Regions from separate parts of the Halobacillus sp. ABR2_026 genome, predicted to be linked through region 2. Evidence: riboswitches for the same ligand, from Rfam matches in the RefSeq annotation. Region 2 holds a riboswitch; each other region holds the start of a gene.
The links. A riboswitch is a leader RNA that binds a small molecule or an ion and turns the genes downstream of it on or off. The one in region 2 is predicted to bind S-adenosylmethionine.

Region 1 (4,263 bases), 590 kb from region 2:
GCATCAGTGCGCCCAATCTGAAGGTCACGGCTTCTATGATGATGAAAAAATACGCACAAATTCTACCTGCGAAAATATTAGAGTCTATGTTATGGGAAGACAAACCCAAAATCATTCCTATTACGGCGTGCAGGATTAGCGAAAAGTTGGAGATTAGCGTAGATGAAGACCAAATTTATTATGTTGATACAAGGGAAGAAGCATGGAGGCAGTTATTCAATCATCACCTGAGACTGGTATTACAATCCTTTCATGATCGAACGAACTTGCCGACGATAATTTTATGGGAAAATGTAGCCGTTCGAATCAATTCATTTTTTAGAAAAGCTATGGAAAAATATCCAGACTACCAGGAAAAAATCATTCATTTGGCGAAAGAACTGAATCAATTGGATGGCGGCTATTTTAATTGTGAAAAGCATCCGATGGCTGCGTATCTTTTGGATCATAGGGTCCTGGGTGAACATAAAGTTCGTCAAACTTGTTGTTACTTTCATAAATTAGACAAGAAGTCGGAAAGTCTTACTCATTGTTTGGTTTGTCCACTTCAAAGCTCAAACCGTTGTTCTTAACAGAAATGAAAGATGACTCTAAGTGGAGTGATTAAAAGGTGCGATTGATTCAGAGAATCTATCGCACCTTTTATTATTCTGTAAATTACGTTCGCTTTGAAACCGATTCTTCACGATCTCGTATGAAAATGAAAGACATGGAAATTTACGAATGATGATAAAGGAGGAATTATGCGACGATTATCGATCTTTGGAGTTTCGCTGTTCATTATTTTGACCGGGTGCAACGGGTATTGTTCCTTCTGAAAAAAAGGAGCTTAAAAAAGAACCTGTAGACCAAGAAAAAATGTACATGATGGAAACGAGTATCAACGGGCAATCCATGCAGATATTTTCTGCTTATGAATACGTGGATCAGTTTGTAAAAAAGGCTAAGGACATAGGGGGTGCCGAGGAACGGAAGACGTTGTGGAATGAGGTCGTAATGGACCAGATAAAGGATCGTTGTTTGAGTGGAAAGTACTCTCATCTGGTGGAGGGGTATATAAATTCTCCACCAGAAAAGTTGGAAAAGGTCGAAGAGGAAATCAAATTGCTGAGAGCTTCGGAATCAGAGGAAGCAGTTCTTGAAGCTTTGATAAAATCTTCAGATGCCCTGCTTGGCCCAGATACGACCGTTTGTCTTCTTCCAAGTGGAGAGATGGAGTTTTCAGGAGTAAATGTAGGAGCAGGGAAGATATCGATTTTCTACTTTCCGTGTTTTAACAACCAACGATTGAAACATACGGTTGGCCATGAGTATCATCATAGCACGTGGACGTCGCTATACTATTTATTGTCATTTAAAATCCCCCAGGTATTTTCCGAGACCGATTGACGTCCTGAAAGTGTATGGTAGAATAAAAGCCATGAACATTTGAATATTTGGAATTTTCTTATCCAGAGAGGCAGAGGGACTGACCCTATGAAGCCTCGGCAACCGGCTGATTCATGTACGGTGCCAATTTCAGAGGATCGCAAAAGCGGATCCGGAGATGAGAGAGTGTTTAACAGCAATCGAACGTTTGCCTAAAACCCTTCTCTCTTATTGAGAGAAGGGTTTTTTATTTTAAATAAGGAGGCCGGATATAGGGAACGATTGGATGAACAAGTAGTGAGGAGAGGTGAATGATATTGGTCTTAGCAATGATGGTTTGGGTGGGAGTCATGATTTTTTCCTTCCTGTTAGGTACATACCTCTGCTACAAAGTGGAAAAGTCCGGCGTTAAGCGTTGGGGAGCTACCGGGCGTCTTTTTAAGTACAAATAAGATTTAGGAAGGAAGTTGTTTAACGAATGATTTGGTATGTTGTTGTATTCAGTTTTTATGTCCTCTTTCTCATTTGGGCAAACATTAAAAGCTTAAAAAAAGCAGAATCGATCGATGATTATACAACGGGTGGTCACCGGATGGGGCTCCTGCTTGGAATCGGTACCACATCAGCAACGTGGGTAAGTGTGGCGTCAGTCATCGGTGTTCCTGGGTATTTATATAGTTCAGGTGTAGCGGCAGTCATCGGCTGGGTCGCCGGCTGGTGTTTTGGAGGGGCATTGATTCCAATCGTCGCCTATAAAATCCGACGACCTGAAAAGCCTGCACGAACTTTTCCTGAATTTATCCGACAAAGGTTCGAGCCTTTTCAGAATAAGAGTATATTACAGGCGATTGTCGGCATTCTCATGTTCATCGGTTATCTGCTTTTAGTCAACATTCAAGTGACAGGGTTCGGAATCGTCTTTTCAAGTATTACAGGCATTGATTATAAGATTGCAATTTTTGGTTTTTTACTTTTTATATTAATTACAAGCGTTGGTGGGTTTTGGTCTGTGGCAGCAACAGATACATTGAATACGATTTTAATCGCCATCGGAGTACTGCTGGCGAGTGGAGTGGTTTGGTCACTGACTGGCGGAATAGGAAACATCCTGGATACGCTGGCAACGACTACAGCTCCGACGAACGTAGGTGGCCCCGAGCTGGAGGAAGGGATTCTGCTTTCTCCTTTTGGAACATTCGGGATTGGTGCCCTTGTCTCCATATTTATATCGAATTCCCTGGGGACTCCTTCTTCTCCTCACTGGGTGACTAGAATGTTGGCCCCCCAGAACGTGAAGGTTGCAATTATGCAGGTGATGGGAACGATCCTCGTATTGATTTTCATTATGGGGCCGCTTATCATTATCGGATTAGGAGCAAAAGTACTTGTTCCAAGCATCCCTGTAGGAAAGACAACAGATTATATTATCCCTTTGGTGATTCAGGAGTACACACCGCCGATCATCGGTGGCATTACACTGGTCGCCATTTGTGCCGCTGCTATTTCCACGGCCAATTCAATGCTCCTGCACTGCGCGACTTCTTTGTATTACGACGTATACTTGAATATAGCACCAAGAAGGATTAGTGAACGTAAGTTCAAAAACTGGCTCCGTTTGAGTATATTTGCTATAGCAACGGCAGCCGTACTTCTAGCTATAAATCCACCGTGGTTTTTAGCTATGGGATTTGTCTATGTGTATGGAGGTTTTGGTGCGGCGTTCTTCCTTGTGGTCTTCTTAGGATTGTACTGGAAGAGGATGAACAGAGCCGGAGCTTATGCAGGAATCATTATAGGTTCTGTTGTTTATGTGACAGCAAAGGCTTTGGGCTATGAATTGCCATTCGTCATTGCGGTAGTCTGCTCATTAATTGGTGTGTTGCTCGCTGTTTACTTTACAAAGCGAACGCCTCTGGAAGCATATGAACCTTATTTCGAAGCAGACATCAGTGAATCAACACAACAAGCGCTGAATAGAATGAGAGCTACCCAGGATCATCCTGGAGTGAAAAAGGGTCAATCTAACATAGGCTAGGGAATATAGACTTTTTTCTTATAGCGGCAGCCTCTTAACAGGCTGCTGCTTTTTATATGGGCATAGCAATAATCCAACGCTTCTGGCAGGAAATAATATTCTGGGGGCTGAATCACTAGAGGTTCTTATCGACTGAAACATATTTCTTCCTGGCACGTATACTTAGGAGAAACCGAGCAACTCCAAGGGAAGGGGCGAGGATATGAAAGTCGTTGAGTATTTGTTATTGATGATCGCTATGGCAGGTATATGTACCTATCTTTTTTACCAAGCCGATTTTCTAGTATACATAGCTTTGTTTGGAGGTATTGGATTCTCCATTTTACATTTCATTCGCACTTATGATAAGAGAAAAAGAGCTGTACTTGGGAATCCTGATGCCCATTATTACAATACATTTGATGTGGATCATGATGGTTTTTCCTCTGATGACAGCTTCATAAGTGATGATGATCATTCGTAATCGGTCAGCGTGACCGTTCTGGTCTCCATGGAAAATCACTCCGTATCCAGGACTTCGTCACAGGTACTTTTGGCGAATGAGTATAGTCGACTTTATGAAGCATATAGTGTTTTAAAAAGGTGTGAATGCTTTGGCCTATATGTTTGATAAAGATCGGTATGTGGATGAGCATTCGTTGAGTATAAGTGTTAAAAACAAAGGCCTGAATTATGGGCTGGGTTGTATAGATGGGATCCGTGCTTTTTGGAACGAGGATCAGAAGCAATTGTTCATTTTCAGATTAAATGACCACTTGAGAAGATTCCATCAGTCGGGAAACAGTCTCTTTATTCATATCCCCTATACGATCGAGCAATTAACAGCGATCGTCAAGCAGCTGCTTTTGATAAACCAGGTG
Region 2 (4,263 bases):
TTATCTAATATAGGAGGATGGCTGTGGAGGAAATTCTCGCAACAGAGGTACAGACAACTTTTGAGTCCTCACATACAAGTCTAACGTTCATCCATAGCCCGTTTTGTGCCACTTGTCACTTAGCGCGTAAAATGCTCACTACGCTGGAAAGTGTTTTTCACAAGGAAGTCTTTACAGAAATGAATGCTTCCTTACACCCCGATTGGATGCAGCATTATCAGGTTGAAAGTGTTCCCTGCCTTTTAGTGACAAGAGATGGAGAAGTAGAAGAGAAAATCTATGCTTTTCACTCTGTTACTTTCATGTATGAAAAAGTAAAAAGGTATGTAGAATAGTGGTACAATTTCCCGGGAAATGACCGTTTTTGTTCAACGTTTGAGAAAAAGGGTTTGTAGAATGTATAAAAAAGAGACAGCATGGGTCCGTTGGACTTACGCTGTCTCTTTTATTCCAATGTTTATATTAGTTCTCCTAATTTACTTACAATGTCAAGAAAAGGGGCTTGATCACCAAAAGAAGCATGTATTTCCCCTTTTTGATTGATGATTACAGTGGTAGGAACGCCCACGCATTTATAGAGGTCATATACAGTTCGTCCGTTGTCTGATAAGGTAGGTTGTTTCAAAAACTTCTCTGTGTATTGGACGGCTTCTTCTGCATCACGTTCCCGACCGGTCACATTGATTGTTATCATTTTCACTTTCTCATGATCCATGGTTTTATAGAGTTGCTCTTTCTTAGGCAAATCTTTGCCGCAATCCGGGCACCAGGAAGCCCAGAACGTTAATACGATGACTTTCCCTAAGTCTTCTTTTAGACTATAATGAAACGCTTTATTAATAGAGGGCAATTCAAATAAAGGTGCTTGCTGATTCATATTCATTCTCCTTTGTACCGAAAGACCGTTTAGGATTGACGCATTTCTATTTTCCATGCTAACATATTGATTAATTTCATATCGACATCTTCACTTATCCAGAGTGGCGGAGGGACTGGCCCAACGATGCCCGGCAACCGGCAGAATAACTGCACGGTGCTAAATCCTGCAAAGTTTTTAACTTTGATAGATGAGAAGGTACTAATAAATCCCTTCTATCATAGATGGGATTTTTTTATTGAGAGTGTCTGTTAAAGTATGAGGGCTCCGGATAATCCCTCGTATTCCTCGGGCTCCTACACGAAGTTTAGTTGTTCGATGGTAAGGAAAGAAAATCGCCCTCTTTTGCAAGACAGGTCTTAAGATTCTACACTCTTACAAAAGAAGTCGTTTTGAGATATTGATGGAGCAAGACGCACCTTTTCCTGTAGCCTCTAAACCTATACAACCATCTCGAAATGGAATCTTTTTTGGGAATACCAACACTATTTACCACAGAGCCTGTTGGTTAAAAAAGGTGAAGGAAGATTCTTTATCACTTATTTTTTCTGAACACTCTGTATTCTGAGTTGACATAAAATTCGTACGGTGCTACAATCCATTTTGTACTGCTTAAACGAGTTAAAGCAATAATAATTTAATATACTAAAATCTCTTATCCAGAGTGGCGGAGGGACTGGCCCGACGATGCCCGGCAACCAGCAATAGTATTGCTCAGGTGCCAATTCCTGCAAAGTGATTCTTTGGCAGATGAGAGAACAGAAAATCAGGTAGATTAAAAGCGCCACTCTGTTCTCCACAGAGCGGCGCTTTTTTAGTTGGAGGGAAACAGCATGATTACAATCAAAGGATTATCGAAGATTTTCCAGACGAAAGATCAGGATGTCCGAGCGGTGGATGACCTGAGTCTTAATATAAAAAAAGGGGAAATATACGGGGTTATTGGATATAGTGGGGCTGGTAAAAGTACATTCATCCGCCTACTCAACCGACTGGAGGACCCGACAGCCGGAAGTATTAGTGTCGATGACCAGGAACTGACAGCCATGAACAAAAGCAAATTGAGGCTGGCGAGACAGGAGATCGGCATGATTTTTCAGCATTTTAACCTCTTATGGTCACGCACGGTCTATGACAATATTGCTTTTCCTCTAGAAATTGCGGGTTTTACAAAAGGTGAACGGCAAAAACGAGTCAACGAGCTGATTGAATTAGTTGGTTTAAAAGGCCGAGGAGGCTCTTACCCTTCTCAGTTAAGTGGCGGCCAAAAGCAAAGGGTAGGAATCGCCCGGGCACTTGCTAATAACCCTAAAGTGCTGCTTTGTGATGAAGCGACATCTGCATTGGACCCTGAAACGACCGACTCGATCCTCGACCTTCTGGTAGACATAAACGAGAAACTAGGTCTTACTATTGTATTAATCACTCATGAAATGCACGTGATTCGCAAAATTTGTCATCAGGTGGCAGTTATGGAACAAGGGAAAATTGTGGAGCAGGGAGAAGTGCTCGATGTTTTCCTGCATCCACAAAAATCCGTCACCAAGAAATTTGTGGATCAGGTGATGGGGGATCCTGAGAAAGAAACCTCTATGGAATTGATTAAGGATAATTATCAATCCGGACAGATTCTAAGGCTCCATTTTGTAGGGGAAAGTACCAACCAGGCCCTCATCAGTGATGTTTCCAGACAGTTCGCCCTGGATGTGAATATCCTTCACGGTAAGATCACCCAGACGCAGAAAGGCGCTTATGGAACCATGTTTGTCCAGTTTGAGGGTGACCAGCAAGAAGTGCAACGTGCAATTGAATATATTGAATCGACGTCCGTAGAAGTGGAGGTGAATCCACATGTTTAATCAATGGTTTCCTAATGTAAGGCTGGAAGACATGATTACAGCTACGAACGAAACGTTGTACATGACACTGATCTCTGTGGCTGGCACATTTGTATTGGGGCTGCTTTTAGGCCTCCTGCTTTATTTAACTGGCCCCGGTGGGTTGTGGGCTAATAAGACATTGAATTGGATTACTGCCTCCGTCGTTAACGTATTCAGGGCAATCCCATTTATTATCCTCATTTTGTTATTGTTCCCGTTTACAGATTTTCTGTTAGGAACGATTCGAGGGCCCCAGGCAGCCTTACCGGCTTTAATTATTGGAGGAGCTCCCTTTTACGCTCGCTTAGTGGAAATTGCTTTGAAAGAAGTGGATAAAGGAGTCGTGGAAGCAGCGAAATCCATGGGTGCCAAATATTCGACGATCATTTTTAAGGTTTTGCTCCCAGAGTCTATGCCCGCCCTTATATCAGGGATTACTGTTACAGCCATCGCTTTGATCGGTTACACGGCCGTTGCCGGTGCTATCGGTTCGGGTGGTCTTGGTGATTTTGCTTACTTTTATGGCTTCCAAAGAAGTAACTTTGATGTTGTGTTCATTTGTACAATTTTAATCATCTTAATCGTGTTTATATTTCAATTCATCGGAGATCTTATCTCTCGGAAATTGGATAAAAGATAATTTTAAAAAAGGGAGAGTATTAAGACATGAAAAAACTATGGACAAGTTTTGCAGCTGTATTGCTAATATTCGTACTCGCGGCCTGCGGATCATCAGATGAAGGAGAATCCACTTCAGGTTCTGATAGTGAAGATAGTGGATCTGATGAAATTAAGGTAGGTGCGACAAGTGTTCCACACGCGGAAGTATTAGAGAAGGCGAAACCTATGCTTGAAGAAAAAGGAATCGAATTGACGATTGAAGAGTACCAGGATTACATCTTGCCAAACCAGGATTTGGATGAAGGCCGCATTGATGCGAACTACTTCCAAACCATCCCTTACATGGAGATTCAGGAAGAGGAAAAAGGATATGACTTTGCAAATCTCGGAGGGATTCACATTGAACCGATCGGTGTGTATTCTCAAAAGTATGAAAGCCTGGAAGACGTTGAAGATGGCACAACGCTTGTAATGAGTCGTTCTGTATCCACACATGGACGTATCCTTTCTCTTCTTGAAAAAGAGGGATTGATCAAGTTGGATGAAAGTGTCGAAAAAGTTGATGCAACAGTGCAGGATATTGTAGAAAACCCAAAAAACATCGAGTTTGATACAGGTGTAGATGCGGCTAATCTTCCACAAGTCTATCAACGTGAAGAAAATGTCCTTGTAGCGATTAATACCAACTATGCCATCGAAGCTGGACTCTCTCCAAGTGAAGATTCCATCATTCTCGAGTCATCTGATTCCCCGTATGTGAATGTGGTTGCTGCCAACAGTGAAGATAAAGATAACGAAGCGTTGAATACACTCGTGGAAGTTCTTCGTTCTGAAGAAATTGTAAACTTTATTAAAGAAGAATATGATGGAGCCGTTGTTCCAGTG
Region 3 (4,263 bases), 2.7 Mb from region 2:
GATTGCGGAAGGCGTGGAAACTGCCGAACATATCGCTTACTTGAAACAGAAAGGCTGTTACGAATACCAGGGTTATTATTTCAGTAAACCTGTTCCGGCAAGTCTTGTGCACAATCAGTGAATAGAATACTCAGATGTAATGATGCCCAGGGCTTATGCTCTGGGCATTTATTTCGTGCAGGTGACCGGCTTTTCAAGTAGTATGTTCACTAGAAAATAAGAAGGGTTGGCGATTTAAATGAGAGAAATGCTGACGATCTTTAGTGAAGCGGAAGAACCGATCGGTATCAAAGAAAGAGGAGAAGTCCATGTGGACGGGGATTGGCACGAAACGTTCCATTGCTGGATGTTTCAAGTTACAGAGGGGAAGATGTATCTTCTGCTCCAGCTCAGGTCCAGACATAAAAAGGATTTTCCTAGTCTGTACGACATAACCGCCGCCGGCCATATTGAAGCGGGAGAAGATGTATGGCAAGCAGGTGTTCGTGAAATAGAAGAGGAGATCGGGGTATCGGTGAAACCAGAAGAATTGATCCCACAAGGACATTATAAGGAGCAATTGCAGGTGGGGGACCTTTTGGACAGGGAAATCTGCCGTGTTTATTTTCTGCCTTGGACCGTGGGAATGGAGTTTTCACTCGGAGAAGAGGTGGAAGATGTCATTAAGGTTTCTCTCGAAGATATGGTGGCAAAGGATGAAGGCGTCCCGATGAAGGGTGTGTCCCTGCTCAATGGGAAAGAAAGAATCGTAAGGCAGGAGGACTTTGTCCCCCATGAAAAAGGGTACGAACGTTATATCATTCAATCTTTACGTGAATATGTCGAAAAACTTTGACAATATTCTGCTGTTTTCTATATAATTTCAGATTAAGTGAAGAGGGAGGAGATATGAGATGACTAATCCATCATTTGATACGAAAATTGTGCATCATAAAGCGGATCAGACTCTTGTGCCAAATAGCAAAAGTACACCGATTTATCAAACATCAGCCTTTACTTTCAAGGACCTTGACCATTTGGAAAGTTATTATGAGGGAGAGAGCCCTTATTTATATACGAGAGAGCGTAATCCGAATACGGATGAATTGGCAGGGACCGTGGCGGCATTGGAGAAAGCGCCTGCTGGTGTGGCTTCCTCCTCAGGGATGTCAGCTATCCTCGCAGGGGTGTTAGCGGTGGTAAAACCCGGGGAGCATATAGTGGCGGCAGAGGATGTGTATGGGGGTACCCATAAACTTCTCACCAAAGAACTTCCGACATTCGGTATCGATGTGACGATGGTTTCATTCGCAAATTTGCAGGAGGTAAAAGAAGCGATTACAGACAAGACGAAATTGTTGTATACGGAATCGATTTCAAATCCGTTCCTTCGGGTGGAAGATTTAGCGGGTATTGTTGACCTTGCTAAAGAAAAAAACTTGAAGACAATGGTCGACAATACGTTCGCTACTCCTTATCTGCTCCAGCCCTATGAACAAGGGGTAGATTTAGTGGTACATAGTGGGACGAAATATATCGGGGGCCATAGTGATGTAACGTGTGGAGTTTTGGTTGGAAGTGAAGATTCGATTCAAAAGGCATCACAAAAAATCGTCACGTTAGGTGCGAACCTCAGCCCGTTTGAAGCATGGTTAACACAACGCGGAGCGAAAACTTTAGGTCTGCGAATGAAAAAGCAATCATACAATGCAGAAGAAGTAGCGAAAGCCTTTGCTGACCATGAGGCCATCCGTACGGTTCACTATCCTCAGCGGGTATCCGAGCAGGGAAATGGAGCCATTGTCACGATTGAGCTTCTGGATTCCATTAATATTGAGACATTTTTCAAGTCCCTCGGGTGGATTAAAATAGCTCCTACCCTGGCCGGGGTGGAAACCACCGTTTCTTATCCTGTACGGACATCTCACCGTGCTTTGTCAGAACAGGAGCGAGAGAAAATCGGTATCAATGATTATGTCATTCGTCTATCGATCGGCATTGAAGACCATGAGGACATCATTGAACAGTTGAAAAAATCAATAGAAGCTTCAATATCATAAATATTCAAAAATGATTGACTTTTCTGATTGTTATCCGTTATACTTCACAACATAATCATTTAACTGAATACATCTCTTATCAAGAGTGGCTGAGGGAATAGGCCCTGTGAAGCCCGGCAACCTTCAAACATCGGTTTGAAAAGGTGCCAAGTCCTACAGATCATCATCGATCTGGCAGATAAGGGGAGGAATGTATAGGATCAACCCTCTTCTTATTTGGAAGAGGGTTTTTTGGTGTGGAGGCGGACATGAAGCGACTTATCGCTTTAAAGCCAACTTTATTTATACGGATAGTTACCATTTAAGGAGGAATAGAAGATGACCCATTCTTTTGAAAGCTATGATGTAGACACGATTTCCTTGCACGGAGGACAGTCACCGGACCCGACCACAGGATCACGAGCTGTGCCGATTTATCAGACGACTTCTTATGTCTTTCATGACACGGATCATGCTCAAAGCCTTTTTGCTCTCGATGAACCCGGAAATATATATTCTCGAATTGGGAATCCCACCGTGGATGTCTTTGAAAAACGGATGGCCTTACTGGAAGGGGGCGTTGCTTCTGTAGCTACAGCATCCGGGATGTCAGCTATTGCTTTATCGATCTTGAATATTGCCGGTTCCGGGGATGAGGTCGTTGCAGCATCGAATCTATATGGAGGGACCTATAATTTATTCGCAAATACTTTACCACGATATGGCATTAAAGTTCATTTTGTCGACCCTGAGAACCCGGAAAACTTCCGCGCAGCCATTACGGAAAAGACAAAAGCTGTTTTTGCCGAAACCATTGGGAACCCAAGTTTACACGTGCTGGATATTGAAAAAATTGCCACTGTAGCTCATGAATACAAACTTCCATTATTAATTGATAACACATTTGCAACTCCGTATACCTGCCGCCCGATCGAGCACGGCGCTGATATTGTGATCCATTCGGCAACAAAATGGATCGGCGGTCATGGAACAGCCATCGGGGGTATTGTTGTAGACGGAGGAAGGTTTGACTGGGGAAATGGAAAACACCCGGTTTTTACAGAGCCTGATGATAGTTACAACGGAATTGTCTATGCCGCTGATTTTGGCACGCTCGCCTATATCACTAAACTGCGTGTCCAGCTTCTTCGTGACTTTGGATCCTGTTTAAGTCCACAGAACGCCTTCTTGCTGCTTCAAGGATTAGAAACACTACACCTTCGCGTAGCGAGGCATGGAGATAATGCTCAGGAAATTGCTGAATACTTACAAGGCCATCCAGATGTCGAGTGGGTCGCCTACCCAGGGTTGTCCAACCATCCAGCTCATTCGCTTGCCAGCAAGTATCTTGAAGGAGGGTATGGATCAATCGTTAACTTTGGTATCAAAGGAGGGAGAGAAGCAGGAAGGCAAGTGATCAACAATATTTCCCTCTGGTCCCACGTGGCGAATGTGGGAGATGCAAAGTCATTAATCATCCATCCGGCATCGACGACTCACCAGCAATTATCCGTGGAAGATCTTGCAGCAAGCGGAGTGAAAGAAGAGTTGATCAGGTTATCCATTGGGCTTGAATCGAGTAAGGACTTGATCAATGACCTTGATCGTGCGATTGGGAAAGCGACAGGAAGAGAAGGAAGTCAAAAATCCATCACTGAAAATGATGAAGGTGTCATCAAATGGGCCCTGAGCTCTTCCAAAACGGAAGAGGATGGAACGACACGCCCGAAACGTTTAGCTGTAGTCGGACTAAGTGGAAAACCGTCCCGACCGAGTCATCGTCTGGCGAGAAAGATGCAGAGAATGGGGTATCAGATTGTGCCGGTCAATCCGAGGGAAACCGAGGTTCTCGGAGAAACTTCTTATCCGGATTTGAGATCGATTCCATTTAAAGTCGATGTTGTTCAAGTTTTCCGTAGTCCCGAAGCAGCGATTGGAATTGCTGAAGAAGCTGCTGAAATACGGCCAGGTGTGTTTTGGCTGCAGGAAGGAGTCATCGCACCAAAGGCTGCGGAAATTGCAAGTGAAGCTGGACTCGAAGTGGTCCATAACCGCTGCACGTATAAGGAAGCCCAGCGTTTAAGAGGAACCATCGATACGTACGCATGCGAACTATAAAGGAGGATTCGGCATGAAGTTGAAAAAAATAGCGATCACCATAGGATTGCTGACAACCTTTGGATTATTCGGTTGTTCGGATGCGGAAGGGGAGAGTGGGTCACCGGACAAAGTGACCCTGGATTAT

Region 1: it holds a riboswitch for S-adenosylmethionine, as region 2 does, so the genes downstream of both, ACXADE_RS12205 (sodium:solute symporter family protein) here and ACXADE_RS15190 (methionine ABC transporter ATP-binding protein) in region 2, are expected to answer to the same signal.
Region 3: it holds a riboswitch for S-adenosylmethionine, as region 2 does, so the genes downstream of both, ACXADE_RS01430 (PLP-dependent aspartate aminotransferase family protein) here and ACXADE_RS15190 (methionine ABC transporter ATP-binding protein) in region 2, are expected to answer to the same signal.

What each region holds. Positions count from the first base shown of each region.
Region 1 covers NZ_JBSWTM010000001.1:2,342,553-2,346,815, reverse strand. Annotated here, with positions in the region: gene ACXADE_RS12215 (hypothetical protein) at 1-572, shown strand, start outside; gene ACXADE_RS12210 (DUF2268 domain-containing putative Zn-dependent protease) at 865-1,389, shown strand; SAM riboswitch class I at 1,445-1,553, shown strand; gene ACXADE_RS12205 (sodium:solute symporter family protein) at 1,847-3,403, shown strand; gene ACXADE_RS12200 (hypothetical protein) at 3,606-3,866, shown strand; gene ACXADE_RS12195 (branched-chain amino acid transaminase) at 4,006-4,263, shown strand, end outside.
Region 2 covers NZ_JBSWTM010000001.1:2,929,566-2,933,828, reverse strand. Annotated here, with positions in the region: gene ACXADE_RS15205 (toprim domain-containing protein) at 1-13, shown strand, start outside; gene ACXADE_RS15200 (thioredoxin family protein) at 24-335, shown strand; gene ACXADE_RS15195 (TlpA family protein disulfide reductase) at 458-877, opposite strand; SAM riboswitch class I at 969-1,074, shown strand; SAM riboswitch class I at 1,530-1,634, shown strand; gene ACXADE_RS15190 (methionine ABC transporter ATP-binding protein) at 1,711-2,736, shown strand; gene ACXADE_RS15185 (methionine ABC transporter permease) at 2,729-3,397, shown strand; gene ACXADE_RS15180 (MetQ/NlpA family ABC transporter substrate-binding protein) at 3,424-4,263, shown strand, end outside.
Region 3 covers NZ_JBSWTM010000001.1:258,422-262,684, forward strand. Annotated here, with positions in the region: gene ACXADE_RS01415 (sensor domain-containing protein) at 1-121, shown strand, start outside; gene ACXADE_RS01420 (NUDIX hydrolase) at 239-835, shown strand; gene ACXADE_RS01425 (trans-sulfuration enzyme family protein) at 894-2,039, shown strand; SAM riboswitch class I at 2,113-2,224, shown strand; gene ACXADE_RS01430 (PLP-dependent aspartate aminotransferase family protein) at 2,358-4,136, shown strand; gene ACXADE_RS01435 (aliphatic sulfonate ABC transporter substrate-binding protein) at 4,150-4,263, shown strand, end outside.